DNA from 3 places in the Variovorax sp. SRS16 genome. Region 3 is predicted to be linked to each of the others. Evidence: riboswitches for the same ligand, from Rfam matches in the RefSeq annotation. Region 3 holds a riboswitch; each other region holds the start of a gene.
What was found. A riboswitch is a leader RNA that binds a small molecule or an ion and turns the genes downstream of it on or off. The one in region 3 is predicted to bind glycine.
Positions count from the first base shown of each region.

Region 1: linked by a shared signal. The riboswitch ahead of E5P2_RS02630 (FAD-dependent oxidoreductase) and the one ahead of E5P2_RS21300 (D-amino acid dehydrogenase) in region 3 are both predicted to bind glycine.
Region 2: linked by a shared signal. The riboswitch ahead of gcvT (glycine cleavage system aminomethyltransferase GcvT) and the one ahead of E5P2_RS21300 (D-amino acid dehydrogenase) in region 3 are both predicted to bind glycine.

Region 1 is NZ_LR594666.1:535,068-545,058, forward strand. Features, by position in the region: gene E5P2_RS02615 (copper chaperone PCu(A)C) at 1-304, shown strand, start outside; gene E5P2_RS02620 (PhaM family polyhydroxyalkanoate granule multifunctional regulatory protein) at 372-1,103, shown strand; gene E5P2_RS02625 (FIST signal transduction protein) at 1,143-2,411, shown strand; gene E5P2_RS02630 (FAD-dependent oxidoreductase) at 2,434-3,678, opposite strand; glycine riboswitch at 3,752-3,859, opposite strand; gene E5P2_RS02635 (helix-turn-helix domain-containing protein) at 4,008-4,742, opposite strand; gene E5P2_RS02640 (hypothetical protein) at 4,863-5,708, shown strand; gene E5P2_RS02645 (MFS transporter) at 5,730-7,682, shown strand; gene E5P2_RS02650 (phosphatase PAP2 family protein) at 7,682-8,341, shown strand; gene E5P2_RS02655 (YiaA/YiaB family inner membrane protein) at 8,445-8,930, shown strand; gene E5P2_RS02660 (hypothetical protein) at 8,942-9,409, shown strand; gene E5P2_RS02665 (DUF2145 domain-containing protein) at 9,511-9,991, shown strand, end outside.
Region 2 is NZ_LR594666.1:2,102,187-2,112,177, forward strand. Features, by position in the region: gene E5P2_RS10215 (substrate-binding protein) at 1-1,111, opposite strand, end outside; gene E5P2_RS10220 (MarR family transcriptional regulator) at 1,302-1,742, shown strand; gene E5P2_RS10225 (isocitrate lyase/PEP mutase family protein) at 1,781-2,629, shown strand; gene gcvP (aminomethyl-transferring glycine dehydrogenase) at 2,664-5,573, opposite strand; gene gcvH (glycine cleavage system protein GcvH) at 5,611-5,985, opposite strand; gene gcvT (glycine cleavage system aminomethyltransferase GcvT) at 6,041-7,210, opposite strand; glycine riboswitch at 7,257-7,369, opposite strand; glycine riboswitch at 7,387-7,485, opposite strand; gene E5P2_RS10245 (hypothetical protein) at 7,524-8,021, opposite strand; gene E5P2_RS10250 (electron transfer flavoprotein-ubiquinone oxidoreductase) at 8,228-9,922, opposite strand.
Region 3 is NZ_LR594666.1:4,411,100-4,421,090, reverse strand. Features, by position in the region: gene E5P2_RS21330 (ABC transporter substrate-binding protein) at 1-345, opposite strand, end outside; gene E5P2_RS21325 (S-(hydroxymethyl)glutathione dehydrogenase/class III alcohol dehydrogenase) at 495-1,601, opposite strand; gene E5P2_RS21320 (xylose isomerase) at 1,601-2,662, opposite strand; gene E5P2_RS21315 (aromatic ring-hydroxylating dioxygenase subunit alpha) at 2,676-3,731, opposite strand; gene E5P2_RS21310 (LysR family transcriptional regulator) at 3,851-4,741, opposite strand; gene E5P2_RS21305 (porin) at 4,773-6,002, opposite strand; gene E5P2_RS21300 (D-amino acid dehydrogenase) at 6,388-7,692, opposite strand; glycine riboswitch at 7,780-7,884, opposite strand; glycine riboswitch at 7,900-7,989, opposite strand; gene E5P2_RS21295 (PDR/VanB family oxidoreductase) at 8,145-9,101, shown strand; gene E5P2_RS21290 (hypothetical protein) at 9,356-9,568, shown strand; gene E5P2_RS21285 (hypothetical protein) at 9,578-9,934, shown strand.

The DNA.
Region 1 (9,991 bases), 3.9 Mb from region 3:
CGTGTCGACGCCTGCGGCCGGCGTGGCGGAAGTGCACGAGATGAAGATGGACGGCGACACGATGCGCATGCGCGCGATGCCGGTGCTCGAGCTGCCGGCCGGCAAGACGGTCGAGCTGACGCCCGGCGGCTACCACGTGATGCTGATGGACCTGAAGCAGCCGCTGGTGAAGGGCACGACCGTGCCGATGACGCTGCGCTTCGAGGACGCCAAGGGCGCATCGAGCTCGCTCGAGGTCCAGCTCCCGGTGGGCACGGGCGCGGATGCCGGGGCGTCGGCGCACGATCACATGCACATGAAGTGAGGGTCTCGAAATCGCCATGCCTTGGAGTAAGCTGCCCGCACAAGAACCACCTGCCAGGAGATCTCCCATGAGCGATGCGAGCAAACCCTTTGCCTTCAGCCAGTTCGTTCCGGGCTTCGATTTCCTCAAGAACCTTGCGGGCGCCAGCGCATCGGCCGGCCCGAGCGCGGTGCCGGGCCTGCCGAGCCTGTCGAGCTGGGTGGCGCCGACGCTGAGTGTCGAAGAGGTCGACAAGCGCATCCAGGAACTCAAGACCGTGCAGTACTGGCTGGAGCAGAACGGCCATGCGCTCAAGGCCACGATCCAGGCGCTCGAAGTGCAGAAGATGACGCTCTCGACATTGCGCGGCATGAATGTGCGCATGGAAGATCTCGCGAGCGTCTTCACGCGGCAGGCTGCCGCGCCATCGCCATCGCCATCGCCATCGCCATCGCCTGCAGCAGCCCCGGCGCCGCGGCCGGCGGCAGCGCCCGAGGCGAAGGCCGAGGAAGCGCCGGCCGCTGAAGCGAAGCACACCGAGCACCCCCGGAAGCCGGCTGCTGCCGCGTCAGCACCGGACGCCGCCGGCGTCGTCGACCCCTTGCAATGGTGGGGGGCGCTCACGCAGCAGTTCCAGCAGATCGCGAGTTCGGCCTTGCAGGACGCCTCCCAGCTGAAAGTGCCCGCGATGGCCCAGCCGCTGGCCGATGCGGTCGGCAAGGCCATGGGCGCCGCACCCGGCAAGCCGGCACGCAAGATGCCCGCGGCCGCCGCGAAAAAGCCATCCGCCGCAGCCAGGCCGGCGGCGCGCAAGCGCTGACGAAGAGGTCGAACGGACCAGACAGAGAAAGCCGAGGCCATGAAACTGTTTCCCTCCGGTCATGCCACCCATCCGCAGTGGCGCATGGCGGCCGGGCTCGTGCTCGCCCAGCTGCGCGCGCAGATGGCGCTGCCCGACTACGCGCGCGCACCCACGCTGGGCCTGCTCTACATCACCGACCACTACGCGGCCGATGCGCAGGAGATCCTCGATCACCTCGGCGCCGAGCTGCCCGAGATCACCGACTGGTCCGGCACGGTGGGGGTGGGCGTGGCGGCCAACAATGCCGAGTACTTCGACGAACCCGCGTTGAGCGTGATGCTGTGCCAGCTGCCGAGCGACCAGTACCGCGTGTTCTCCGGTGTGGCACCGCTGGCCAGTTCCGAGACGAGCGGCTTCGCGCCGCACACGGCGCTCGTGCATGCCGACCCCGCCACGCAGGATCTCACCGAGCTGATCGCGGAAATGGCCGAGCGCACCGACACCGGCTATCTGTTCGGCGGTCTGTCGTCGGGGCGTGGCGGCGCCCTTCAGTTCGCGATCGGCGGCAACGGCAATATCCGCGGCCATGGCGCGGCGGGCGGCGTGTTCTCGGGCGGCCTCTCGGGCGTGGTGTTCGGCGAAGGCGTGCGGCTGGTCTCGCGCGTCACGCAGGGCTGCCAGCCCGTGTCGCGCGAACGCGAGATCACCGAAGCCGACGGCAACCTGCTGCTCAAGCTCGACGGCGAACCGGCGCTCGACGTGCTGCTGGCCGATCTGCATGTGTCGCTCGACATGCCGCAGCAGGCGATCGACGCGGTGCGCGCCACGCTGGTCGGTCTCGCCGATGCGGGCAGCGACGGCATCCGGCGCACCGGCGACCTGGGCGCCGACGTGCTGGTGCGGCACATCATCGGGCTCGATCCGACGCGTCGCGGCGTGGCGATCGCCGACGTCGCCGAAGCCGGCATGCGCATGACCTTCTGCCGCCGCAATGCGCAGGCGGCGCGCGCCGATCTCATGCGCGTCTGTGCCGAGATCCGCGAGGAACTCGAACCCGAGGAGCAGACGCTGGCGACGGCGCGCGAGGTCGCGGCCGGCGAGGCCGAGGCCGCGCCCCATCCCGCGCGCCGCATCGCGGGCGCGGTGTACGTGAGCTGCTCCGGCCGCGGCGGCCCGCATTTCGGCGCGCCCGGCGCGGAGCTGCAGATCGTGCGGCATGCGCTCGGCGACGTGCCGCTGGTCGGCTTCTTCGCGGCCGGCGAGATCGCGCGGCATCACCTGTACGGCTACACCGGCGTGCTGACGGTCTTCACCGGCGCCGATTGAGCGCGAGGCGGCCTGCGCCGGCCTACATGCCGCGGAAGGCGAACTCGAGTTCGGGCCGCAGGCCGCTCATGATCCGGGCGATCGACTTGCCGGCGCCGCAGACGTGCACCCAGCCATGCGCGCCGGGCGCCGTGTTGAGGAACAGGTTGGGCAGCCGCGTCTTGCCGATCATGGGCAGCCCGTTCCGGCTCACCGCATGCCCGACGGTTTCGAGCGTGGCGTGCGCCGTGTCGGCGGCGCCGGGGAACAGCTGCTCGAAGCGGCGCAGGATGGCGTCGAAGCGATCGGAGTCGGCTTCGCCTTCCTCGTCGAGGCGGTCGCGCGCGAAGCCCGAGACCCGCAGGGAATCGCCCGCCGGCGTCTCGATGCGCATGATGCGCAGCTTGCCCTGGCGGTCCCGCAGGGTCACGCGCGGAGCGCGGGCGGCGTCCTTGACCGGCATCGTGACGATGTACTCGCGCAGGTGGCGCAGCGGCATCGCGATGCCCAGCTGCTGCGCATGCGGCGCGCCGGCCGCGCCGAGCGCGAGCACATAGGCCTGGGCGCGCATGGCCGTGGGCCGGCCGCCGGCATCGCGCAGTTCGACGTGGTCGATGCGGCCCTCGCGCTCGTGCAGCGACACCACCGTGTGCTTCATCGCGAAGCGGACCCCGGCCGCGCGGCACAGGAAGACGAGGCTGGCCGCGAACTGGGCCGGATCGCGCGCCGGGTCGTCCTGCGCATAGGCCGCGCCGGCGAGGCCTATGCGCATCGCCTGCAGCGCCGGCTCGATGCGCAGCGCGTCCTCGGGCGAGAGCAGGCGTTCTTCGCAGCCCAGCCTGTTCCAGTGCGCGGCGCGGGCCGTGCGGTCCTCGAAAGCGGCGGTGTCCGTGTAAAGGCTCAGCAGGCCTGCGGTGCGCGCGCTCTGGGGCATGCCGGCCTCGTCGCTCAGCGCGCGCACGCTTTCGCGGCTGTAGGCGGCCAGGCGAACGAGATGCTCGAACGGATCGGGCTTGCGGCGTTCGCCGATGGCACGGTCGAGCAGCCGGGCCAAGTGCCTTCGCAGGCGGCTGTACAGCGCCGATTCCTTGCGCTTCGTGCCGGCAGGGGATGAGGACAGTGCCGCCGGCTGCGCTGCGGCGCCTTCCTCATGGCGGTTCACGCGGCCGCGCGCCTTGGCCGCGGGGCTCGCGTGCCGGTCGACCACCGTCACCTCGTGGCCCAGCTGTTGCAGGTAGTAGGCCGATGCGACGCCGAGCAGGCCGGCGCCCAGAACAATCACGCGCATGTCCGTATCCTTTTTGGATGGCACGAACGGCGGGTGGCGGCGCGGATGGCGGCCTTCACCCGGGGTTCAGACTGCCGCTCCCCCTGTCTTGTACCTGAGAGATTCACCCGCGTGCGACCCGCAGCGGGCTTGCTCCTTCGGTGCGCCGCGTGCCGCGGCGGCTCTCCAGTCGGCGATTGATCAACAACGATGCAGTGATCGAATCGCCTTCGGCGATTCACCTGAGCGTTCATGGGAGTTTGCGCCATCGGTGGGATGGGGACCATCCGCTTTCTGCGATCGGTAGTCTAGCGCAGAAACCGGTTTCTTGAATCATGTGGGCGACCCGCTCAAGCCCGGCGCAGGCGCGTGAAAAGCTCGAATTCCCAGTTGCGCATGCCGAGCAGCAAGGTATAGCCCTCGCGCTCCTTGGGCGACAGCTTCTGGTCGGTCTGGTGCTGCTGGGCGAAGTCCTGGGCCACGCGCTGCAGGCGTTCGAGGAAAGCGGGCGCCAGCGAGCGGCTGATCGAGCCGTGGACCAGCAGCAGGCCTTCGGCCGGCCCGTCGAAGCCGCCCTTGTAGTAGTCGAGCACCACGTTCTCGCGGAAGAAATCCATCACCGGGCCATGCGGGCGCCAGCGGAAGGTCTTGGCCAGCTTGAGGCGGTAGCGGTTCAGCGGACGCAGCTCGATGATGCCGATGCGGTCCAGCTGGGCCAGGTAGCCGATGCACTCGGCCTGGCTGATCCGGTAGGCGGTGACGATCTGCTCCAGCGTCCACTGGCTCAGCACGTTGATCGCCACCAGCAGCAGCTTCTTGTCCTTGACCACGGCATTTTCCTGCTCGAGCGTCAGCTCCTTCAGCAAGGGCTGGTCGTCGGCCACGCGGCGGGCGAGTTCGGCGAAATCGATCTTGAGTGCGCGGCAGATCGCGTCGACCCGCGTGAGCGGCATGTCGCCCTTGGCGAGCATGCGCTTGACGCTGGACTCGGCCATGTCGAGCGACTTGGCGAGATCCGCATAGGTCATGCGGGCATTCTTGAGTTCGTTCTTCAGGGCCTGGACGAGGTCGACGGTGGTGCTCATGGGAAGAGTATTGCCTGTTGATACCAAGGGGCGTTGGAAATTGCTCCGTATCGATTTTCGATGCCCGAGAGGGGGTTGGCAACCTACATTCCGCCCCACCGCCACCTCTCGGAGCCCGCCATGTCCCTGCTGCCTTCCCTTTCCCGCCGCGAGCGCGGCCTGCTGTCCGTGTTCGCGTTGCTGACCCTGGTCGCGGTCGCCGGGCCGGACCTGCAAGCGACCGAACTGCCGCCGGCCGTGTTCGCCGATACCCAGGCCTGGCACGGGCTGCCGAACGCGATGGATGTGCTCAGCAACCTGCCCTTCCTGGTCATCGGGCTCTGGGGCCTGCGCTGGCTGCACTGGCTCGACCGGGCGCATGAAGACGTGCTGGATGCGGTGCCGCTGCCGCCATCGATGGTCCATCCGCCGGTCAATGCCCTCGATTGCGCCTGGATGTTCTTCGCCGGCCTGATCCTCACCGCCGCCGGCTCGGCGTTCTACCACCTGCAGCCCGACGACCTGCGCCTGGCGGCGGACCGCGCCGGCATGGCGGTCGTCTTCGCGGGGCTGGTCGGCTTCGCCGTCTGCGAACGGGTCAGTGCACGCGCCGGCTGGCCGGCCGCGTGGTTCGTGCTGGCGGCCGGGCTGCTGGCGGTGGGTGTCTGCGAGGAGACGGGCAACGTGCTGCCATGGGGACTGGTCCAGTTCGGCGGCATGGCGCTGGTGCTGACGCTGGCGCTCGGCAGGCCGATGCATGGCGCGGTCGGGCTCAGGCTCGGCTGGGTGGTCTTCTTCTATGCGTTGGCGAAGTTCTTCGAGTTCTCGGACGGCGCGATCCTCCAGGCCACGCATCAGCTGGTATCCGGCCACACGCTCAAGCATCTGACGGCCGCGCTCGCGGGATTGCCCGTGCTCCATGCACTGCAGGCCATGGGTCGCCGGACGCTGCGGCACAATCCGGGCGCGGCCGCAGTGACGGCCTGAGGAACCCGCAAGGGCATTCGCATGACCATCCCTGCCGACGCTTCCCTCGTCCTCGCGCCCGACGCGCCGGCGCACGCCAACCAGTTCGCGTTGCTGGGGCAGCGCCGCTTCGCGCCCTTCTTCTGGACCCAGTTCGCGGGCGCGGCCAACGACAACCTGTTCAAGTTCGCCTTCACGGTGATGGTGACCTACCAACTCCAACTCGACTGGATGCCGCCGGCGATGGCGGGGTTGGCGATCGGTGCGCTCTTCATCCTGCCCTTCCTGCTTTTCTCCGCGACCTCGGGCCAGCTCACCGACAAGTACGACAAGACGAAGATGATCCGCTTCGTGAAGAACCTCGAGATCGTGATCATGGGGGTCGCGGCCTGGGGCTTCATGCGTGCGGATGCCGCGGTGCTGCTGGGCTGCGTGTTCCTGATGGGGCTGCATTCGACACTCTTCGGTCCGGTCAAGTACGCCTACCTGCCGCAGGTGCTGGAGGCGCACGAACTCACCGGCGGCAACGGCGTGGTCGAGATGGGGACCTTCGTTGCCATCCTGCTCGGGCAGGTGGCCGGCGGCCTCCTGGTCGCGGTGCCGCAGATCGGCCATACCGCGGTGGCGGTGGCCTGTGTGCTGCTGGCGCTGGCGGGGCGCGGCGTGGCGCAGGCAATCCCGCGCACCCCGGCCACCGACCCGGGCCTGCGAATCAACTGGAATCCCGTCAGCGAGACCTGGCGCAACCTGAAGCTCGCCCACGGCAACCTGGTGGTCTTCCGCTCGCTGCTCGGCATCTCGTGGATGTGGTTCTTCGGCGCCGTGTTCCTGAGCCAGTTCCCGAGCTTCGCCAAGGAAGTGCTGCATGGCGACGAGCAGGTGGCATCGCTGCTGCTGGTGGTGTTCTCGGTCGGCATCGGCATCGGCTCGCTGCTGTGCGAGACGTTGAGCCGGCGCCAGGTGGAGATCGGCCTGGTGCCGCTGGGCGCGATCGGCATGAGCGTGTTCGCCATCGACCTGTATTTCGCCTCGCGCGCGCTGCCCGCCTCGGCGGAGATGGGGCTCGGTGTCTTCGTCGGCCGCTCGGCGCACTGGCATGTGATGGCCGATCTCGGCCTGCTGTCCCTCTTCGCGGGGCTCTACAGCGTGCCGATGTATGCGCTGATCCAGCTGCGCAGCCAGGCCACGCACCGGGCGCGGATCATCGCGGCCAACAACATCCTCAACGCGCTGTTCATGATCGCCAGCGCGGTCATTGCCGGCGCGCTGCTGAAGGCTGGCTTCACCGTGCCGCAGATCTTTCTTTTCACCGGCATCGCCAACGCGGTGGTCGCGTTCTACATCTTCATGCTGATGCCCGAGTACCTGCTGCGCTTCGTGGCCTGGGTGCTGACGCGTTTCGTCTACCGCTTCGACGTCCGGGGCAGCGAGCACATCCCGGCCGAAGGGCCCGCGGTGCTGGTGTGCAACCACGTGAGCTTCATCGATGCGGTGTTGCTGATGGCGGCGAGCCCGCGGCCGATCCGCTTCCTCATGGACCACCAGATCTTCCGGGTGCCCGTGCTCGGCGGGCTGTTCCGGCTGGCGAAGGCCATTCCGATCGCGCCGCAGAAGGAAGACCCCGCGGCCTACGAGGCGGCGTTCGCCCAGGCCGTGCAGGTGCTGCGCGAAGGCGACCTGCTGGCCATCTTCCCCGAAGGCGCGATCACGCGCGACGGCCAGCTGCAGCCGTTCAAGGGCGGCGTGATGAAGATCCTCGACGGCGCGCGGGCGCAAGGCCTCGAGGTACCCGTGATCCCGATGGCACTGACCAACCTCTGGGGTTCGTACTTCAGCCGCGTCGAGGTGCGCGGCGGGCAGAACGTGGCGATGGTGCGTCCGTTCCGGCGCGGCTGGTTCAGCCGTGTCGGGCTCCACGTCGGCAGCGCGATGCGGCCGGCCGATGTCGCGCCCGACGCGCTTCACGCGCGCGTGACCGGGCTCCTGAGCACCTGATGGCGTTGCCGTTTCCGGTCGGGTTCTGGCAGGTCGTCACCTGGTTCGGCGACAGCGGATTCCTGCTGCCCGTGGGCTTGTGGATCGCGGTGTGGCTCGGCGTTCGGCGCGCGACCCGGCCGACCGCGCTGATCTGGATCCTGCTGTTCGGTTTCGGCGGCTTCCTGATCGCCGCTTCCAAGATCGCGTTCATGGGCTGGGGCATCGGCAGCGCCACAGTCAACTTCACGGGCTTCAGCGGCCACACGGCGCTGTCGGCCAGCGTCTGGCCGGTCGCGTGCTGGCTCACGGCTTCGCACTGGGAGCACCGCGTGCGCGTGACGGCGGCCTCGCTCGGCCTGCTGTTCGCGATGCTCATCGGCCTCTCGCGGCTCGCGCTCTATGCGCATTCCAAATCCGAAGTGGTGGCGGGCTTCGCGCTCGGTCTCGCTGTCAGCGGATGCTTTCTCTGGCTGCAGCACCGGCGGCCTCATCCGCGATTGAACTGGACGCTGGTGCTGGTCAGCCTGGCCACCCCGATGATCTTCCTGCAGCCCGGGACGCCCGCGCCGGCCCAGGACGCGCTCGAACTGATCGCGATCCGTCTGGCGGGCACCGAGCGGGCGTTCACGCGCGATGACCTGCTGGCCCGGCGCCAGCTGCATTCGAGTATCAAATAGGGATACTGCCAGCGCTGTAGATCGCCACCGGTGCACTTATCTGCACCTTTGCGGCGGACCGCGAACCATCATTCGCGCTCCTTCACTACGCCGCGAGGCATGCATGCAATCCTCATCTTTCGCCACATCCATTCAGCGCGATACGCGCGCCTGGCAGGCCCAGGTCTGGATCTCTTTCGGGCTCGCGGGATTTCTCTGTGCGACCGGTCTCGCATGGCTGCCCGGTGCGACGCTGGACCGCGCCTTCATGGTGATGGGCTACGTGTTCTGCCTGTCGGCGGCCTTCGTGCTGGCGAAGTTCGTGCGCGACAGCCAGCGCGGCGCCATTCCCGGCGCCGGCGATACGCCGATGTGGAAGCTGGTGGTGTGGGGCGGCTTCCTCACCGCCATGGGGCTGACCGGCTGGGGGTTGCTGCGGATGGAGATCAGCGAAACCTACCGCGCCTTCCTCGGCGTCAGCTGGCTGTTCCTGATCAGCAGTGCGTTCACGCTCGCCAAGACGCTGCGCGACCGCCACGAGGCCGATCTTGCCGAGGCGCGCGTGCAGGGGCGCCGTGAAGGCCGCCTCGAAGCCGCGCAAGACGAATGAGGGACCGCATCATGATCAACAAGTCCCTCATCGCTCTGGCTGTCTGGATGGCGGCGTGTTTCGCGGCCGGCAGCCTTGTCGCACCGCTCAGCGCCCACGCGCAAAGCGAAGCCTCGGTCGGGCTCTCGCTGATGCCGGTCGCGTCGGTGGTCGGCGCTGCCTCGGCGACCGGGGCTGCGGCGAGCGCCGTGGTGGCGCTCCCTGCGGCGCTCTCGGTCGGCGGCGCGGCGCTGTCGGTGGTCGCCGTCGAAAGCGTGGCGGAGGGCACGGTCTACGTGCTCGAGCGCGCCTCGGACGGTGCGCGGGCCAGCATTCGGCTGACGGGCCGCGCGGCCCATGCGGCTTCGGTCGGCGTCGGCTCCGCGGTCGCGATCAGCGTGATCGGCACCGGCGTCGTGCTGTCGGCGGCGGGCGAGGTGCTGGCCTTCATCCCCAACGCGATCGGCCGCGCACTGCTCTACGACGAGAGGCTGTCGTGAAGCGCATCCCGACCAACTTCGGCCCCTACGAAGCCGAGGACGAGGCCTGCGTGCCGCGCTCGCTGCGTCTGCTGAAGACGACGCTGCAGCTCGCCGCCACGGTGGCGGCCGTGATCCTGGCGAGCATCTTCCTGTTCCCGCTCAACGCGCACGCCGGCCGGTCGTGCGAGCAGGTGAGGCCGAGCGCCGCCGCGATCGCCAAGGGCATGGCGCTCGCGCAGCGCACGTCCGAGGCGCTCGATGCGAGCGGCGCGCGCGTGGTGCTGCTGGCCCGAGCCGGGCAGGACCTGAGCAAGTACGGCCTGCGCTATTCGCACGTCGGATGGGCCTACAAGACCGAGGCGGGGCCGTGGCGCGTGGTGCACAAGCTCAACCAGTGCGGCACCGCGGTGGCCGAGGTCTATCGCCAGGGGCTGGGCCAATTCTTCCTCGACGATCCCTGGCGCTACGAGACCGCGTGGTCGGTGCCGACGCCGGCCGTGCAGGCCCAGATGCTGGCCGCGCTCAACGAGACACCGGCGCGCATCACACGGCTGCACGTCGAGCCCTACAGCATCGTGAGCTATGTCTGGGGCCGCAAAT
Region 2 (9,991 bases), 2.3 Mb from region 3:
GCGCGTAGAAGGTCTTGGCGCGCTCGACGGCGTCGGCCCACAGCACGGTGTTGAGGTAGGCGATGTAGGCTGAGTCGTGCGGCTTGTCCTTGTACTTGGCCTCGAAGGCCGAGACGAAGTCCTTCGCGATCGGGTACTTGTCCTGCAGCGTCCACCAGAAGCCCATGCAGCCGTAGACGCCCTGCATGATGTCGGCGCCGAGCTCCTCGCCGAGGAAGGGCGCCATGTACGGAATGACCAGCTTCATCTTGTCGAGGATGCCGAACTGCTTGGCCTGCTTGATGGAGTTGACCGCGTCGAGGCCGTAGTCGATCACGACCAGCGTGTCGGCGCCGCTGTTGGCGATGTTGATGAGGTAGGAGCTGTAGTCCTTGGCGCCCAGCGGATGGACCTGCTGGCCGACCTCTTTCCAGCCTTCCTTGGCGGTGAACTCGACCATCGAGTCGTGCGTGGTGTGGCCGTAGGTGTAGTCGGGCACGAGGTACACCGCCTTGCGGTTCTTGCCGAGCGACTGGCCGAGCACCGGCGAGATCGCCTTGGCCGCGGAGTAGGCGTAATGGCAGAGGCGAAAGCCGTAGCGCTGGCAGTCGACGCCGGTGGTTTCGTTGGAGCCGCTGATGGCCGCGAGGTAGATGGTCTTCTCGCGGTCGCACACCTTCTGCAGTGCGATGGCGACGGCGCTGCTGACGCTGCCGCTGATCATCATCGCCTTGTTCTCGTGGATGAAGCGGGTGGCCGCCTGCACCGCGGTGTTGGGCTTGGTCTCGGCATCGGCCACGCCGAGCACGATCTTCTTGCCGAGCACGCCCTTCTTGGTGAGCGGGGAGATCTTGAGCACGTTCGGATGGCCGGCGTTGAGCTGTTCTGCCGCGAGCTCGTAGCCGCGCTGCTCGTCCGCGCCCTCGGCCGAATACGGGCCGGTGAGGTCGACCGGCAGGCCGACGAACACGCTGTCGCCGGCCACGCCTGCGGGGTAGTTGGCCAGTGCCGGATAGTCGTCGGCCATCGCCATGCCGGGAAGCAGCGCACCGGCTGCCGCCGCGGCCCCTGCCTTCAGGATCCCCCTTCGGTGGATACTGCTGGCGCCGTTTGCATCTTCGGACTCGCTCATGAGGACTCTCCTTGTAGACAGTGGCTGAGGCTCGATATATCGTGCTACGACATCTTATTTAATTTACATCGCGTCACGATACAACGTCAATGGACTCGCCTTGAGTGAAAACACCTAATGAGCGAACGAATTTGCATGCGCAGGAACCTGATCGAACCGACAGGAGGTGATTCAAGTGCGTGAAGCGGAGTTGCGCCGGCTGGCCGCTTTCCGGGTGGCGTTGCGGCAGTTCGAGTTTTTCAGCGAGCAGGTGTCGGGCGAGCTCGGCCTGACCTCGCAGCAATACCAGGCGCTGCTCGTCACCCTGGGCGACGAGGGCGCCGTGCCGTTCACGCTGAAGGTGCTCGCGCAGAAGCTGAACATCAAGCACAACAGCGCCGTCGGCCTGGTCGACCGCATCGAGCAGCTGGGCCTGGTCGTGCGACGCTCGTGCGAAGACGATCGCCGCAGCGTGCGGGTGGAACTCACCGAGCGCGGCAAGATGGTGCTCAATCAGTTGGCGATCCAGCATCGCCGCGAGTTGCATCGTGTCGCGCCGGAGTTCGGGCGCTATTTCCGCCATTTCGCGCGCACCGTGGACGAGACAGAATGGCGCGAGCCGCCACGCCGCGGCCGCAAGCCGGCCGCCTAGCGGCAGGCGCATCCGCAATCTTTTTTCCAGGAGCCACCATGGCCGAAACCAGACCCGGCGTCGCCGACAAGCGGCGCACCTTCCGGCAACTGCACGACAGCGGCTGCTTCGTCATCCCCAACCCCTGGGACATCGGCAGCGCGCGCTTCCTGCAGGGCATGGGCTTCAAGGCGCTGGCGACCACCAGCTCGGGCTTCGGCTGGTCGCAGGGGCGCGCCGATGGCGCGGCGCCGCGGGACATGGTGCTCGAGCACCTGCGCACGCTCGTCGCCGCGACCGATCTGCCGATGAACGCCGATTTCGAGAGCGGCTTCGCGCACGATCCGGCCGGCGTCGCGCAGAGCGTGCGGCTGGCGGTGGAGACCGGCGTGGCCGGCCTGTCGATCGAGGACGCGACGGGCGACGCGGCCGCGCCGCTCTACGCCATCGACGAGGCCGTCGCACGGATTCGCGCGGCGCGCGGCGCCATCGACAAGGCCGGCGGCGACACGCTGCTGGTCGGGCGCGCCGAGGGCTTCCTGCACGGCCGGCCCGACCTCGACGAGGCGATCGCGCGGCTGCAGGCCTATGCGCAGGCCGGCGCCGACTGCCTCTATGCGCCTGGCATCCGCACGCGAGAGCAGATCGCCGCCGTCGTCGCCGCGGTCGCGCCCAAGCCCTTCAACCTGCTCGTCGGCTGGAGCAGCGATCTGACGATGAAGGACATCGCCGAACTGGGCGTGCGGCGCGTGAGTGTCGGCGGCGCGCTGGCGCGCGCGGCCTGGGGCGGTTTCATTCGCGCGGCCCGGCTCATCGCCGACGAAGGCCGCTTCGACGGTTTTGCCGATGCCGCGCCCGGCGGCGAACTCAACGCCTTCTTCCGCGACGATCTGGCCCGGCGCGAATAGCGCGCCGAAGCGCGGTTCGCCGCGCGGCCCGGCTTCAGTTCGTCGGGTAGGCGCCGATCGGCACGCAGCTGCAGAACAGGTTGCGGTCGCCGTAGACGTTGTCGACGCGGCCGATCGGCGGCCAGTACTTGCCTGCCTTGAGGCTGGCCAGCGGAAAGGCGCCGAGCTCGCGTGAATAGGGCCGCGTCCATTCGCTGCCCAGCAGGCTGGCCGCGGTGTGCGGCGCGTGCTTGAGCGGGTTGTCGTCCTTCGGCCAGACGCCTTCCTCGATGCGGCGAATCTCGCCGCGGATCGCGATCATCGCGTCGATGAAGCGGTCGAGTTCAGCCAGCGGCTCGCTCTCGGTCGGCTCGACCATCAGCGTGCCCGGCACCGGGAAGCTCAGCGTCGGCGCATGGAAGCCGTAGTCGATCAGCCGCTTGGCCACGTCCTCGGCCGTCACGCCGCTGGTGTCCTTGAGCGGGCGCAGGTCGAGGATGCATTCGTGCGCCACGTGGCCGTTGGGGCTCGCATAGAGCGTGGGGTAGTGCTCCTTGAGGCGCGCGCTGATGTAGTTGGCGCTCAGGATCGCGGTCTCGGTCGCGGCCTGCAGGCCGCTCGCGCCCATCATGCGGCAGTACATCCAGCTGATCGGCAGCACGGCTGCGTTGCCCAGCGGCGCCGCTGAAACGGCACCGACGCCGTGCGACGAGATGCCGCCGGTCGCATGCCCGGGCAGATAAGGCACGAGGTCTTCGACCACGCACACCGGGCCCACGCCCGGCCCGCCGCCGCCGTGCGGAATGCAGAAGGTCTTGTGCAGGTTCAGGTGGCTCACGTCGCCGCCGAACTCGCCGGGCGCGGCCACGCCGACCAGCGCGTTCATGTTGGCGCCGTCCACGTAGACGCGGCCGCCGTGCGCATGCACGAGCTCGCAGAGTTCCTTCACGCGTGTCTCGAACACGCCGTGCGTGCTGGGGTAGGTGATCATCACCGCGGCCAGCCTGTCGGCGTGCTTCTCGCAGGCGCGCTGCAGGTCGTCCATGTCGACGTTGCCTTGCGCGTCGCACGCGGTCACGATCACCTGCATGCCGGCCATCTGCGCGCTGGCCGGGTTGGTGCCGTGGGCGGACGAGGGGATCAGGCAGATGTCGCGATGGCTGTCCCCCTGCGCCGCATGGAAGGCCTTGATCGCCAGCAGGCCGGCGTATTCGCCCTGCGAGCCGGCGTTGGGCTGCAGGCTGATGCCTGCGTAGCCGGTCGCCTCGCAGAGCCAGGCGCGCAGCTGGGCGTCGAGCTGCGCATAGCCCTGCAATTGCTCGGCCGGCGCGAAGGGATGGATGTTGGCGAACTCGGGCCAGGTGATCGGGATCATCTCGCTGGTCGCGTTGAGCTTCATCGTGCAGCTGCCGAGCGGGATCATGCTGCGGTCGAGCGCGAGGTCCTTGTCGCTCAGACTGCGGATGTAGCGCAGCATCGCGGTCTCGCTCTTGTGGGTGTTGAACACCGGATGCACGAGGAAGGCGCTGGTGCGGCGCAGGTCTTCGGGAATGCGCGAGGCGACCGCGCCCGCGAGTTCGTCGAAGCGCGGCATCGGCGTGCCCGTCGGCACGAAGAGCGCCCACAGCGTCTCGATGTCGGCGCGCGTGGTGGTCTCGTCGAGCGAGATGCCCAGGTGGTGCTGCAGCCCCTGGCGCAGGTTGATGCTGGCGGCGTGCGCGCGCTCGAGGATCTTCGGCGCGTCGTCGCCGGTCTTGACGGTGAGGGTGTCGAAGGCGCTGCCGTTGACCAGTTCGCGGCCCATCTGCTCGATGCCGGTCGCCAGCACGGCGGTGAGCGCGGCCACGCGCTGCGCGATGCGGCGCAGCCCATCGGGCCCGTGGTAGACCGCATACATGCTGGCCACCACCGCGGGCAGCACCTGTGCCGTGCAGATGTTGGAGGTGGCCTTCTCGCGCCGGATGTGCTGCTCGCGCGTCTGCAGCGCGAGCCGGTAGGCGGGCTGGCCGTGCGTGTCGACGCTCACGCCCACCAGGCGGCCGGGCAGCGAGCGCTTGAACGCGTCGCGGCAGGCCAGGTAGGCCGCATGCGGGCCGCCGTTGCACATCGGCATGCCGAAGCGCTGCGTGGTGCCGCAGACGATGTCGGCATCCCATTCGCCGGGCGGCGCCAGCAGCGTGAGCGCCAGCAGGTCGGCCGCGACGCAGAAGGCGGCCTCGCACTGGTGCGCATGGCCGGCCAGCGGACGCAGGTCATGCACCTGGCCGGTGGTGGCGGGGTACTGCGCCAGCACGCCGAAGAAGGCGCCGCTGGCCATCAGGTGCGGCAGGGTTTCCGACACCGTGCTGACCCGGACCTCGATGCCGAGCGGCACGGCGCGCGTGCGGATCACCTCGATGGTCTGCGGATGGCAGTCGCCCGACACCAGGAACACGTTGCTCTTGCTCTTGACGCTGCGCCGCGCCAGCGTCATCGCCTCGGCCGCCGCGGTGGCCTCGTCGAGCATCGAGGCGTTGGCGATCGCCATGCCCGTGAGGTCGCAGACCATGGTCTGGAAGTTGAGCAGCGCCTCCATGCGGCCCTGCGAGATCTCGGCCTGGTAGGGCGTGTAGGCGGTGTACCAGGCCGGGTTCTCCAGCACGTTGCGCAGGATCACGCCGGGCGTGTGGGTGCCGTAGTAGCCCTGGCCGATGAAGCTGCGCGCCACCTTGTTCCTGACCGCGATGGCCTTGAGCTCGGCCAGCGCGTCGGCCTCCGTCGCCGGCGCCGGCAGACGCATCGGCGCGCGGCGGCGGATGGCCGGCGGCACGATGCCGTCGATCAGTTCGGCGCGCGACTTCGAGCCGATGGCGGACAGCATGGGTGCCTCGTCGGCGGCTTCGATGCCGATGTGGCGGGCGATGAATTCCTCGGCGTTCTCGAGATAGCGCAGCGAGGGTAGGGAGGTCTGGACGGGCGTCGGCATGGAGGGCAGTCGTGCGGTCGGGCAGGGAAGGGTCGAATCAGGCTTCGTCGGCGAATTTCTGATAGGCCGTGGCGTCGAGCAGCGCGTCGAGCTGCGCCGGCTCGCCGAGGCGCACCTTGAAGAACCAGCCGGCGCCGGTCGGGTCGCTGTTGGCCAGCGAAGGGTCGGCGCGCAGCGCCTCGTTGACTTCGGTGATCTCGCCCGACACGGGCATGAACACGTCGGCCGCGGCCTTGACCGACTCGACCACGCCGGCGATCTCGCCCTGCGCGAAGGTCTTGCCGATCGGGGGCAGGTCGACGAAGACCACGTCGCCGAGCGCATCCTGCGCATGCAGCGTGATGCCGACCGTGGCGGTGTTGCCGTCCCCGGGCTGGACCCATTCGTGGTCCTTGGTGTACTTGATGGTCATGAAGGAATCTCCTGGAAAAAATGGGCCGCTTGAATGGAAGGAATCGGGTCGAGGCTCAGCCTCTGAAGTAGTGGGCGGGCACGAAGGGCATGGTGCTGACTTCCATCGGCACCGCCTTGCCGCGCACCATGGCCTGGATGCGTGTGCCGGGTTCGGCGTAGGCGAGCGCCACATAGGCCATCGCGACCGGCCGGTCGACCGTGGGGCCGAGCAGGCCGCTGGTCACGTGGCCGATCGGCTGGCCTTCGAAGGATTCGAGCAGCGTGCCGTCGCGCACCGGCACGCGCTCCAGCGCCACCAGGCCGACGCGCTTGCGCTTGAGCGTGTGGTGGTCGAGGTGGCCGGCCGTGCCGCTGGCGGCGACGAGTTGTGCCAGCACCTTCGCGGCGCCGGGAAAGCCGCCTTCGCGCGCGCCGCCGGCGCGGCGCACCTTCTGCATCGCCCACCCGAGCGAGGCCTCGACCGGCGTGGTCGTCTCGTCGATGTCGTTGCCGTAGAGGCACAGCCCCGCTTCGAGCCGCAGCGAATTGCGTGCGCCCAGGCCGACGGGCTTGACCTCGGCCTGCGCGAGCAGCAGGCGGGCCAGCGCCTCGGCGTCCTGCGCGGCGACCGAGATCTCGAAGCCGTCCTCGCCGGTGTAGCCGCTGCGCGTGACGAAGGCGGCGATGCCGCCGATCTGCACCGCACCGCCGGTCATGAAGACGAAGCGCTCGATCCCGGGCGACAGCCGCGCCAGCGTCGCCGCAGCCTGTGGCCCCTGCAGCGCCAGCAGGGCGTGGTCGGGCAGGGGTTGCACCTGGCAGCGTGCGCCGATCTTCGCGGTGATGTGGGCGATGTCGGCCTTCTTGCAGGCGCCGTTGACGATCACGAAGAGCGAATCCTTGCCTTCGTTGAAGAACATCAGGTCGTCGAGGATGCCGCCGTCGTCGTTCAGCAGCAGGCCGTAGCGCTGCCGGCCGGCCGCCAGGCCGACGACGTCGACCGGCATCAGGGTTTCGAACGCGGCCGCGGCGTCGGGGCCGACCAGCCGGAGCTGGCCCATGTGCGAGATGTCGAACAGGCCGGCGGCACTGCGCGTGTGCTTGTGCTCGGCCATCAGGCCGGCCGGGTACTGCACCGGCATCGAATAGCCGGCGAAGGGCACCATGCGTGCGCCGAGTTCCACGTGCAGGTCGTACAGCGGTGTCTTCTGAGGATCGTCACCGGATGCGGATGAGGAGGCCAAGGCACTCTCCAAAAGGGGCAGTCTCGTTCCATGGCGCGCGCCATGGGCCACCCCTGCTGTCCGCTTTACCTGAGAGATTCGCCCCACGATCGGGGTTTGCTCCTTCGGTGGACGGCCCTGCGCTTGCGCGGCGGGCCGGCTCTCTCCAGCAAGGAAACGCGCGAAAAAGATCGGCGCTTCGTCAGTCCTTTTGCCTGAGCGTTCGGGCCCGTGGATCGGTGGGACCTGCGCCTTCGGCGGCTCCGCGGGGCGGGGCTCTCTCCTGACCCTGGTGAGTGTAAGGGATCGGTGGCGCCCGGCGCCGCCGATCGGTTCAATGCAGGGGCAGGGCGGGCAGCAGCTTGTCGATGCGCTCGCGGATCGATTCGGCGCGCTCGGCGCCGGCGGCCTGCTCGATCGCCTCGAGCATGGCGTTGGCCGTCGCCAGCATCGATTCGCGGTCGCGCGCTGCGCGCAAGGCCTCGCGGAAGCGTTCGGCCAGCAGCGGGTCGCGCCGCACGAACATGCGCTCGCAGAGGTCGAACAGGAACATCCGCGTGGTGGCGAGCGACCGCTTGCCGTCGAAGACATCGGCGGCGACGGCCGCGGCGGGTTCGGGCTGCGGGGGCGGCTGGCGGTGCTGCAGATAGCCGGTGTCCATCAACTGGGCCGCGACCCGGCTGGCCTGCTCGCGGCCGCCGAAGAGCTCGCCGAAGTCGGTCACCGAGCGATGGCCGTTGGCCATCAGCAGCAGGGCGCGCTCACGCTGGCCGAGGGTCCGGCGGCCGGGCTGGAGTTCTTGATGGGCCTTGTCGGTCTTGATGAGGAACATGGGATGCTGGCTTGCGGGCGAGCCTTGCAGCATCGGGGGTGGGTGTGACGGCTTTGTGAATGGGTGATTCGAAGGGTGCGATTTCTGTTGAGGCTGTCGGCCGGGGCGAATTCCCGGCTCCGGCTTCACGTCACGCGCAACGCACAGTTCAAAGGCCCGGTGCCCCCACCCCAACCCTCCCCCAGAGGAGGAGGGAGAAAGACCCGTCACATGCCGACGTAGTTCGGCCCGCCGCCGCCCTCGGGCGTCACCCACACGATGTTCTGCGTCGGATCCTTGATGTCGCAGGTCTTGCAATGCACGCAGTTCTGCGCATTGATCTGCAGGCGCTCCTTGCCGCCTTCATCCGGCACGAACTCGTACACCCCGGCGGGACAGTAGCGGCTCTCGGGGCCGGCGTAGTCGGGCAGGTTGATCCGGGTCGGCACCGTCGCGTCCTTGAGCGTCAGGTGCGCGGGCTGGTTCTCTTCGTGGTTGGTGTTGCTCACGAAGACCGACGACAGCCGGTCGAAGGTGAGCTTGTTGTCCGGTTTCGGGTAGGCGATCTTCTTGCCGGCCGATGCCCGCTTGAGGCGCTGGTGATCGGCCTCGGTGCGGTGAATCGTCCACGGGATGTGGCCACGCAGCACGAACTGCTCGATGCCGGTCATCACCGTGCCGACCGCCAGGCCCTTCTTGAACCACTGCTTGAAGTTGCGTGCCTTGTTGAGTTCGGTGCGCAGCCAGCTCTTCTCGAAGGCCGCGGGGTAGGCCGTGAGTTCGTCGTGCTGCCGGCCGGCCATCACGGCCTCGTAGGCCGCGTCGGCCACCAGCATGCCGGTCTTGATGGCGGCATGGCTGCCCTTGATGCGGCTCGCGTTCAGGTAGCCGGCCTCGCAGCCGACCAGCGCGCCGCCGGGGAACACCGTCTTGGGCAGCGAGAGCAGGCCGCCGGCGGTGATCGCGCGTGCGCCGTAGCTCAGGCGCTTGGGCGCCTTGAGGCCCTTGTCCTGGCCTTCGAAATACCAGCGGATGTTGGGATGCGTCTTGAAGCGCTGGAACTCCTCGAAGGGGCTCATGTAGGGGTTCTGGTAGTCGAGCCCGACCACGTAGCCGATGATCAGCTGGTTGTTCTCGGCGTGGTAGACGAAGGAGCCGCCATAGGTGTCCGACGGCAGCGGCCAGCCCGCGGTGTGGATGGCCAGGCCCGGCTCGTGGCGCGCGGGATCGATCTCCCACAGCTCCTTGATGCCGATGCCGTAGCTCTGCGGATCCTTGCCCTCGTCCAGCTTGTACTTCGCGATCAGCTGGCGCCCGAGATGGCCGCGCGCGCCCTCGGCGAACACGGTGTACTTGGCATGCAGTTCCATGCCGAGCTGGAGGTTGTCGGTCGGCTCGCCGTCCTTGCCGATGCCCAGATTGCCGGTGGCGACGCCGCGCACCTTGCCGTCGTCGGTGTAGAGCACCTCGGCCGCCGGAAAGCCCGGGAAGATCTCGACGCCGAGCGCCTCGGCCTGCTGCGCCAGCCAGCGCACCACATTGCCGAGGCTGACGATGTAGTTGCCTTCGTTGTGGAAGTTGTGCGGCAGCATGAAGTTGGGCGTGCGCGTCGCGCCCTTCTCGCTGAGCATGAGGAAGGTGTCCCGGGTGACGGGCTGGTTGAGCGGCGCGCCGAGTTCTTCCCAATCGGGCAGCAGTTCGAACAGCGCGCGTGGATCCATGATGGCGCCGGAGAGGATGTGCGCGCCGGGCTCCGAGCCCTTCTCGAGCACGACGACCGAGATCTCCTTGCCGTGGGATGCGGCCAGTTGCTTCAGGTGGATCGCGGTCGAGAGGCCGGCGGGGCCGGCACCGACCACGACCACGTCGTATTCCATGGCTTCCCTCGGGCCGAACTTGGCAAGTATTTCGTCGTGCGTCATCTGGGTCTCGTCGATAATGTTTTTGGGGGTGCGAGGCACCGCGTCGGGCCGAATCATTTTATGCGGCGC
Region 3 (9,991 bases):
CGCGACCGGATGGTAGAGCGCGATCATCTTGATCGGCATGCCCTTGGAAATGGCCGTGATGGCATAGATGCCCGGCAGCACGACCACGTCCTCGTTGCCCTGGATCAGCGAACCCAGCGCGGCCTGCGCGCCGGCGCCTTCGCCGAGTTTGGCATCGATGCCTTCCTTGGCGAAGTAGCCTTTTTCCTTGGCCATGTAGAAGGCCATGTATTCGCCCTTGAGCTTCCAGCTGTAGCGCACGTTGACCTGGTCGGCGGCCAGCGCCGCCTGCGCGCACAGGCCCGACGCTGCGATCACGAGCGCGGTCAGCGCGCGGGTCCAGTTGGCAGGAATTCGATTCGACATGACGATCCTTGGTTGCGGTCGAGGGACACAGAGGAGACACAGGACACCCGTTCCGCGGATTCTCGGCGCGGGTGGGACGGACAGGAAATCGGTTTTCAGAATGGATCGAATCGGTAACGCCGATATCGGCACCCTTTTCGGCTTCGAGGTCAGTACAGAACCACGCCGCGAATGGATTCACCCCGCTTCATGAGGTCGAAGCCCTTGTTGATGTCTTCCAGCGGCATGGTGTGCGTGATCAGGTCGTCGATGTTGATCTTGCCCTCCATGTACCAGTCCACGATCCTGGGCACATCCGTGCGCCCGCGCGCCCCGCCGAAGGCCGAGCCCTCCCACTTGCGCCCCGTCACCAGCTGGAACGGCCGCGTGCTGATCTCCGCGCCCGCCTCCGCCACCCCGATGATGATGCTGCGCCCCCAGCCCTTGTGCGTGCACTCCAGCGCCTGGCGCATCACCTTCGTGTTGCCGATGCACTCGAAGCTGTAGTCGGCGCCGCCATCGGTCAACTGCACGATCGCGTCCACCACGTTCTCCGTGTCCTTCGGGTTGATGAAGTGCGTCATGCCGAACTTGCGCGCCATCGCCTCGCGTTCGGGGTTCAGGTCCACGCCGATGATCTTGTCCGCGCCCACCATCTTCGCGCCCTGGATCACGTTCAGGCCGATCCCGCCCAGGCCGAAGACGACCACGTTGGCGCCGGCCTCCACCTTGGCCGTGAAGATCACCGCGCCGATGCCGGTGGTGACGCCGCAGCCGATGTAGCAGACCTTGTCGAAAGGTGCGTCCTCGCGGATCTTGGCCAGCGAGATCTCGGGAGCGACCGTGAAGTTGCTGAAAGTCGAGGTGCCCATGTAGTGGAAGAGCGGCTTGCCGTCCAGGCTGAAGCGGCTGGTGCCGTCGGGCATCAGGCCCTTGCCCTGGGTGCTGCGGATGGACTGGCACAGGTTGGTCTTGCGCGACAGGCAGAACTTGCACTGGCGGCATTCGGGTGTGTACAGGGGGATGACGTGGTCGCCCTTCTTGAGGGTGGTGACGCCCGGGCCGACGTCGACGACGATGCCCGCGCCCTCGTGGCCGAGGATGGCGGGGAAGATGCCTTCGGGGTCGGCACCCGAGAGGGTGTAGTAGTCGGTGTGACAGATGCCGGTGGCCTTGATCTCGACGAGCACTTCGCCGAACCTGGGGCCGGCGAGGTCGACGGTTTCGATGCTCAGGGGCTGGCCGGATTGCCAGGCGATGGCGGCTTTGGTTTTCATCATTCGACCTTCTCGAGCAGGCCCACGGCATGCAGTGCCTGCGTGCGTTGCCAGGCCTTGCGAACGAACTTCGCCGCCTCGACGTTCTGTTCGAACAGGTCGTACTTCGCGCCCATGCCGTAGTCGGGCATGTCGATCAGCTCGGTCGTCACGCAGCGCAGCCGGCTGGTGGGTTCGATGATGTGGTGCGCCAGCACCTTGCGCAGCGCCTCCTTCGACGGTTCGAGCAGGTAGGCATGCCAGGGCGAATGCCACTCGCCGCGCGCGGGCCGCGTCATCGGGTACTGGATGCCGCGCGTCGCGCTGCCGTCCTCGTTGCGCGCCCAGACATTCGGCGGCTGGCTCGGTCCGGCCGGACGGAACTGCACCAATCGCACGATGCCCTGCGCCAGCCACTGCGCGCACAGCGATCCCTTCTCGAAGGGGTCGAGCACGATGCGGCCGTCCTCGACCTCTTCGCGCACGCCCGAGATCTCGAGCTCGGCCGGGTTGCCGATCTTGAAGGTCGCGTGGCTGTAGTCCATCGTGAAGTTGAAGGGAATGCCGCGCGCCTGGACCGCATTCGCGACTTCGGCGACGCGCTTGAACTGCTCGGTCCACATGTTGACGTGCACTTCGAAGCTCGGTTCGACGCCGCGCGCCATGCCGAAGTCGTAGGTATCGAGGTAGTGATCGACCACCTCGGGGTTGCTCAATGCATGGCCGTCGGCATGGTGCGTGAAGGTCATGATGTTGTGGTGGCGAACGCCGACCTCGCTGCAGATCAGCAGGTTGTCACGCAGCAGCGCTTCGTCGCGGCCGAGCAGGTAGTACCAGGTCGGCTGTTCGATGCGCAGGTCGTGCTTGCGCATTGCCGCCAGGTACGGGTCGAGGTTGGCGCGGCTCGGCAGGCGCGCGAGGTAGTCGAAGACGCCGCTTTCCTTGACCATCGCGAACTGGGTGTCGATCGGGTGCTCGTCCATCGTCACGGGTGCGCTCGGCGAGGAGGCCCGGACGCCGCGTCCGCTGCAGCCGATCAGGAGCTCGGGGACTGCGCGCTCGGCCTCTTGTGTTTCGTTCATGGCGATCTCGCGCTTATTTCGCGTGCACCGGCACCGGCACTGCCGCGCCCTGCCGCTGTTCCCGTTCCGCGCGCTCCTTGAGAATGCGCCGCGCGCGCACCGCCGGCGCATCGGTCGACAGCAGGATCGGCTTCATCTTGAAGAGGTCGGTCTCGGATTGCATGTAGGCCTGCTGCGCTTCGATCACGGGCTTGTCCTCGTTGTTGAAGATGTCGATGCCCACGCGCAGCAACTCGTCGCTGAGCACCCGATCGTCGGTCCGGAAGTTGCGCGACATGGCCCAGAAGTAGTGCGAGCTGGTCTCGGTCTCCGGCGTGAGCAGGTGTGTCGTCGGAATCGACAGGCCGTCCTCCGGCCGTCCGCCGACCGCGGTCATGCCGACGTCCAGCAGCAGATTGCCCGGTGGATTCCAGCGCATGAAGTTGCGGTGGTCGCCGCGCTGCTCGGGCGGGAAGCCCAGCATCCTGAAGTACTGGTTGGGCAATTGGTCGCGGCGCACGAAGCGGGCCCAGACCGTGTCGCCGCTCACCGGCGACTCTTCCATGGCGGCCGGCCCCGCGGCATTGCGGAACATCGGATGCACGTACTGGCCGTGCGTGAGGTCGAGCAGGTTGTCGCTGATCAGCTGGTAGTTCGCGTTCACGTGCAGGTAGCCGTGGACGGTTTCGAAGCGGTCGTCCTCGAGCGGTTCGAAGCGCACGATCGTGGCCGGGTCGGCCAGCTCGGGCGGGCCCATCCAGATCCACACCACGCCCTGCGATTCGACCAGCGGATAGGCGCGGACTTGCGCCATTCTCGGAATCAGTCCGTTGCCGTGCGGGTTGTGGGTGCAGGCCCCCTGCGCGTTGAAGCACAGGCCGTGGTAGCCGCATTCGACGGTGTCGCCCTTCAGGGTTCCGCGATGCAGCGGAACGAAGCGGTGCGGGCAGCGGTCGGCCAGCGCAGCGGGCTCGCCGTCCTCGCGCCGGAACAGCACCACGGGTTCTTGCAGGATCGTGCGGGCCAGCAGCGTGCGCTGGATCTCGTGGGACCAGGCTGCGGCATACCAGGCATTTCGGATGAGAGTCATGCGTCGAGTCGAGAGAAAAGGGATGCCCGAATCTTCAGCGACACCTCCCGAAGCGGGAAATCGTTTGTTGGGATGTGATCCATCGACGACCCCGATGGCCGCGGCATCGGCCGCAGGATTCAGCGGTTTGTCAGGCAGCAGTCGACGATCAGTTCGCGCAGCCATTGCATGCCCTGGTCCGATTCCTGATGCCGGTGCCACTGCATGACCTGCGTGAGAACCGGCAGTTCGAGCGGCGCCTCCAGGATCCGCAGCGGAAGATGGCCCGCGTAGTGGTTGGCCATGCGCGTCGGCACGGTGGCGAGATAGGGCGTCCCGACGATCGATTGCGGGACCATCGTGAAGTCGGGAACACGGGTCGCGATGCGGCAGCGCAAGCCATGCCGGGCCGCGATCCAGTCCGCGACCAGGGTCGGCCGCGACGACCAGGCGACGATGTGGTCCTGCGCGAAGTACTCGTCGAAGCTGATCGCATCGCCGATCCGGTCGTTGCCGGACCACGCGATGCAGACGAAGGATTCCTGGAACAGCTGCCTCGACGAATGCTCCTTCAGCGCAAAGCGGTCGGCGACGATGAGGAGTTCGACGCGGTGCTCGGCAAAGTCGCGCGCGGTGCCGCCGTATTCGAGCCGGATGCCTGGTGCTTCCGACGCCAGGCGCCGGAGGACCTTGCCGATCAGCGTGGCCCACACGTAGTCGGTGCAGGTGAGCGTGAAGCGGCGCTCCGACGTGCCGGGATCGAAGTGCGACTTGGTCGACAGGAGTTTTTCCGCATCGCCCAGCACGTTGCGCAACGGCTGGCGCATGGCCTCGGCCATCGGCGTCAGTTCCATGCGCCGCCCGACCTGGACGATCAGCTCGTCCTGGAAGTAGTCGCGCAGCCGTGCCAGCGAGCCGCTGAGCGTGGGCTGGCTGACGCACAGGCGTTCCGCGGCGCGCGTGACGTGCGGGTCCGTCAGCAGGGCGTCCAGTGCGACCAGGAGATTCAGATCGAGCTTCAGAAAATTCATCTCGCTCCCAGTCTGCCCGAACCGTCGGGCATCAGAAGTTGTGGCGGATGCCCAGGTCGTAGCCGGTCGAGGTTTTCGGAACGAAACCGGTGGTCACGAAGGCCGGGCCGCCGACGCTCAGGTTGGCGCCGTTCCTGTTGCGGATGCGGGCCACGGTGGCATAGAGCGCCGTGCGCTTCGACAGATTGTGGACGTAGCCCAGCGCCCATTGGTCGGCGCGTGGATCGGCCGGGCTGCCGGGCATCGTCTGGTGGGTGTCGTAGCGCACGTTGCCGTAGCTCGCACGGATCAGGCCGGGACCGATGGGCGCCATCAGCCCGAGCATGTAGCCGTTGACGCCGATCGTGTTCACGGGGGCGGGCGGCGCGAACACGTAGTCGACCTTGCGCTTGACTCTGGAGAGCTCGGCGAACAATTTCACCGGACCGAAGTCGTAGGAGCCGGCGATGTTGAAGGTATCGAGCTTGGCCGTGCTGCCGGCGTCGTAGTTGCTGTCCAGCGTGCTTTCGCCGTACGCGGCTGCGATGTTGATCGGTCCGTTGGCCCAGCCGAAGCGCGCGCCGACGTAGCGGCCCGCGCGCGTCTCGGCACCGACCGGCGTGAATTTGCCGGGGCTGTAGTGCATGCGTTCGCCGAACGCGTATTGCACCTGGCCATAGAAGCCGCCGAGATCCGGCGGCAGGAAGTAGGCGACCATGTTGCTGGCGCGCAGGTAGTTGTTGCCGGTCACGTTGGCCGTGCCGGCGGGCGTGGTGTAGGAGGGCACGAAGGAGTTCAGCGCGAAGCTCGGTCGCAGGATCAGGTTGGTGCCGACACCGAAGGTGGTGAACGGGTCCAGCGCGGTGTCGTTCCAGACCGTCGCGGTGTAGTCGCGCCCGAGTCGGATCTCGCCGAAGCCGCCCGAGAGGCTGACGGTGGAGCGGCGCGAGAAGGTGGTGATGCCGGTCTGTCCGTCGTCGCTCGAGAACGGCGCTTCGAGCCAGAAGCTCGCCGCCAGTCCGCCGCCGAGGTCCTCCGTGCCGCGAAAGCCGATGCGGCTGGCGAAATAGTTGGAATTGGTGAGCGCGGTCTGGCTCGTCGTCACGCTGCCCCGGTTGACGTAGAAGGGGTTCAGCAGCGTCGGCCCGTTCGGGTCCGTCGAGCGGTTCGAGTAGCCGCTGATCGCGGTATCGATCGTGCCGAACACGGTGATGGACGACTGGGCCGAGGCCGCGCCGGCGGCGGCCAGCGCCACCGATGTCAGCCATATTTTTCTCTTCATTGCATGTCTCCGTTGGGAATCGACGGCCGGCTCACGGCCGCGCACAGGGATCGCGCACGCGCGCGCCTGTCCGAGGCCGCCGCGGCGGGCCTTGTGGGCAGAAAGGGCGTGATGTGCAGGCGGGTTGCCTGCGGACGCGGGGCGCGGTCGAACGCGACCGGCCGGCGCCGTCGTCAATGCGCTATGTCCACACCGAGTGCCGGCGCAGTGCGATGCGGGGATGGATCCGTGGGGACATCGGGTGAACCTCTTTGAACTGTTCGGCAGGCATCAATGAAGCGCCAGGTGCAGCCCGAGAATAGAGAGCGAACGACCGACGGGAAAATCGTTCTTTCCGATGGCAGCCATGTGATGGCGCAATAGCTGCGCCATCACTCCGGCGCAATTACGCGCCCTGCAGGCCGAGGACCGGCGGCCGCGGCGTCGCGCCGGTGAAGGCGAAATCCACCTCCGGCGCGAGGCCGCTCACGATGCGCGCGATCGACTTGCCCGAACCGCAGGCGTGCGTCCAGCCCAGCGTGCCATGGCCGGTGTTGAGGAACAGGTTCGGCAACCGGGTGGCGCCGATCAGCGGCACGTTGCTCGGCGTGGCGGGACGCAGCCCGGTCCAGAACTGGGCCTGCGTCGTGTCGCCGGCGCCGGGGAACAGCTGCTCGACGCGCCGCACGATGGCCTCGCAGCGCACGCGGTTCAGGTCGCGGTCGTAGCCGTTGAGTTCGGCCGTGCCGGCGATGCGCATGCGGTCGCCCGTGGCCGAGGTGTAGCGCGAGAACACCAGCTTGTATTCGTCGTCGGTGAGCGAGACCTGATAGGCCTTCGAGGCATCGATGACCGGCAGCGTGACCGAATAGCCCTTGGCCGGATAGATCGGCAGCCGGATGCCCAGCGGCGCCGCGTAGAGCGGACTGAGCGAGCCCATCGCGAGCACGAAGGCATCGCCGCGGATGCGCTGGAAGCGGCCTTCGCTGTCGGTCGCCTCGACGTGGTCGATGCTGCCGCCGGCCTCGCGGATCGCGGTCACCGTGTGGCTCATGAGGAACTTCACGCCGGCCGCCTCGCAGAGCTTGACCAGCTCGCGCGCGAAGCGGTTGGCATCGCCCGACTCGTCCTCGGCCGTGTAGGTGGCGCCGGCCAGCTGCGGGCGGATATGGGCCAGCGCGGGTTCGAGCCGCACGGCTTCGTCGGCCGAGATCACCTGGCGCTCGCAGCCGAGCGCGCGCATCTGCTCGGCGGGCTTGAGGGCGCCGTCGAATTCCTTTGGCGTCGTATAGAAGTGCAGGATGCCCTGCGTGCGCTGGTCGTAGTCGAGGCCGGTGTCGCGGCGCAGCTGCTGCAGCGTCGCGCGGCTGTAGGTGCCGAGCCGCACGATCTGCTCGATGTTGTGGCGGGTGCGCGCCGGCGTGCATTCACGCAGGAACTGCAGGCCCCAGAGCCACTGCCGCATGTCGGCGCGAATGCGAAAGAGCAGCGGCGCGTCTTCCTTGCCGAGCCATTGCAGCACCTTCCATGGTGCGCTCGGGTTGGCCCAGGGTTCGGCATGGCTGACCGAGATCTGGCCGCCGTTGGCGAAGCTGGTTTCGGCGGCCGGCGTGGCCTGCCGGTCGATCACGGTCACGTCGTGGCCGAGTTGCTGGAGGTAGTAGGCCGAGGTGACGCCGAGCAGGCCGGCGCCGAGAACGATCACGCGCATGTCAAGAACCCCTTCGAGGTTTTGGCGCTCGAACACGGCGAAACGGATGCTGCAAAAAGAAAAGCAACCGGAACGCATGTTCGAGTTGCCGCTCCCCCTGTCCTCGGTACCTGAGAGATTCACCCCCTGCGGCGCAGCGGGCTTGCTCCTTCGGTGCATCACGTGGCGTGATGGCTCTCCAGACGGCTCTGACGATGGTTGCAGTACGGGCTCATCACGTGAGCCGACCTGAGCGTTTATGGGAGTTTGCGCCTTCGGTGAAGCCGCTCGCGCGGCCTGCTCTCCTGCGAGCGCGAGTCTAACCGAAGCAGGACGCGCGGTCGATGCGCGCGTGCGGCGCGATGCATCACTTCGCGCGATGCCTCGCATCCAAAGGAACGATTTTTTCTTTCGTCCGCGGCCTTCGACAATTTTCGCTTCTGCCCTATCGGCTATCGAAGCGCGAAGCGACCATGAAAAGCTCTTCTCTTTTGCACGTGACGGTGAGCGCCGTCCGCCGCGAAGCCCGGCACATCGTGAGCCTCGAGCTGCGTCCGCGCACGGGAGAAGCGTTGCCGGTCTTCGAGCCCGGGGCGCACATCGACCTGCACCTCGCGCCGGATCTGGTCCGCAGCTACTCGCTGCTGAACCCGGACACCGAAGGCGATCGCTACCGGATCGCCGTCCTCAACGACAGGAACAGCCGCGGCGGATCGCGCCATGTCCACGAGCGGCTCGCGGTCGGATCGATGCTGGACATCTCGCCGCCGCGCAATCATTTCCCGTTGAATGCCGATGCCTCGAGATCGGTCCTGCTGGCGGGCGGCATCGGCATCACGCCGATCCTCGCCATGCACGAGCGGCTTGCGGCGCTGGGCAAGCCGGCTTCGCTGCTGTACTGCGCGCGGTCCCGGCCGGAGGCGGCATTCTGCGAACGCCTCGGGTCGTCGAGGAACGTCAGCTTCCATTTCGACGAAGAGCAGGGAAGGCCGCCCGATCTGCGCGACTTCCTCGCGCGCGAACCGGCGGCGAGCGATTTCTATTGCTGCGGGCCGGCGCCGATGATCGCCGCCTTCGAGCGCATCTGCGAGGAACTCGGCTTCAGGAAGGTCCATGTCGAACGCTTTGCGGCGGATGCGGGGGGCGGGGTGTCGCGGCAGCAACATCCCTACACAGTGACGCTGACGCGCACCGGCCGGACCCTTGCCGTACAGCCGGGCGTCGCGCTGCTCGATGCCCTGCACAAAGCCGGCATCGACGCCGATTGCGGTTGCCGCGAGGGCGTCTGCCGCGCCTGCGAGACACGGGTGCTCGAGGGCATTCCGGCGCACCGGGATTCGGTGCTCTCGAGCGAGGAGCGCGCGTCGAACCGGACGATGATGGTCTGCGTGTCGGGCTGCGTCGGCGAACACCTCGTTCTCGATCTCTGAGCCGGTCATCGGCAGGAAACCCCTGTCCAGCGCCTGCAGCCAGGGCAGCGCTTCCCGCCGCTCGGCTGTTCTGCCAGCCGCCGAGGCAGACAAAACACCCCTTAAAACGCGCCCCCGTGTGAAATGCATCACGTGAAATGATTAGTCCTTAGGTACTACATGTAATTACAATTGGCTACATGAAGTCACATGCAGGCCACCGTTCGGGGAGGCAGGGAAACCTGGCCTTCGGATCGTTCGTCGGATAAAAGCCGATGCTCTACAGCCTGCTCCAACGCCTCGCCCTGGGCCCGCTGCCCATGACGTTCACGAACGCCCAGGAGATCGAGCATCTGCGCACGCTCAGGGACGGCGGCTGGGTCAAGGTCTCTTTCACCCCGGGGACCAAGCCGGGCCAGGGGACGGCGACGGTGACCGAACTGACCGCCCTGGGCAGGGTGGCCATGCGCTTCATTCCACCTGAGTAGGAGCAAGCCATGCGAGCACTCGTCTGCACCCTGGTCGGCCTCGCCGTCTTTGCCGGTTGTACCGCCGTCTGGTGGTTCTATTGGCCGGTGTGGCAGGTCGAGATGCAGGTCAAGAGCAAGCTCCCCCCGTCCGGTGTCGCGGCGTTCTCGAACGTGACCTACAACCGCAGCACCCGCACGGGTTGCGGCTACCTGAACGCCACCGGCGCGCCGCGCGCGGAAATGCACTTCATCCTGATGCCGGACGGCAGCCTGAAGTTCGACCCCGATGAGCGGGTCCAGGGTTCGACCTTGCAGCAGCTTGAGGTGCTGCGCAGGCACGTCGACTACCTCGCGCTGGTCTACGCCCGCTGCGCGCCAACCTGAGCGCGGGGCAGCGGCTTGGGCGCCGCTTTCATGCGAGAAAGAGTGGGTCGGGGTATA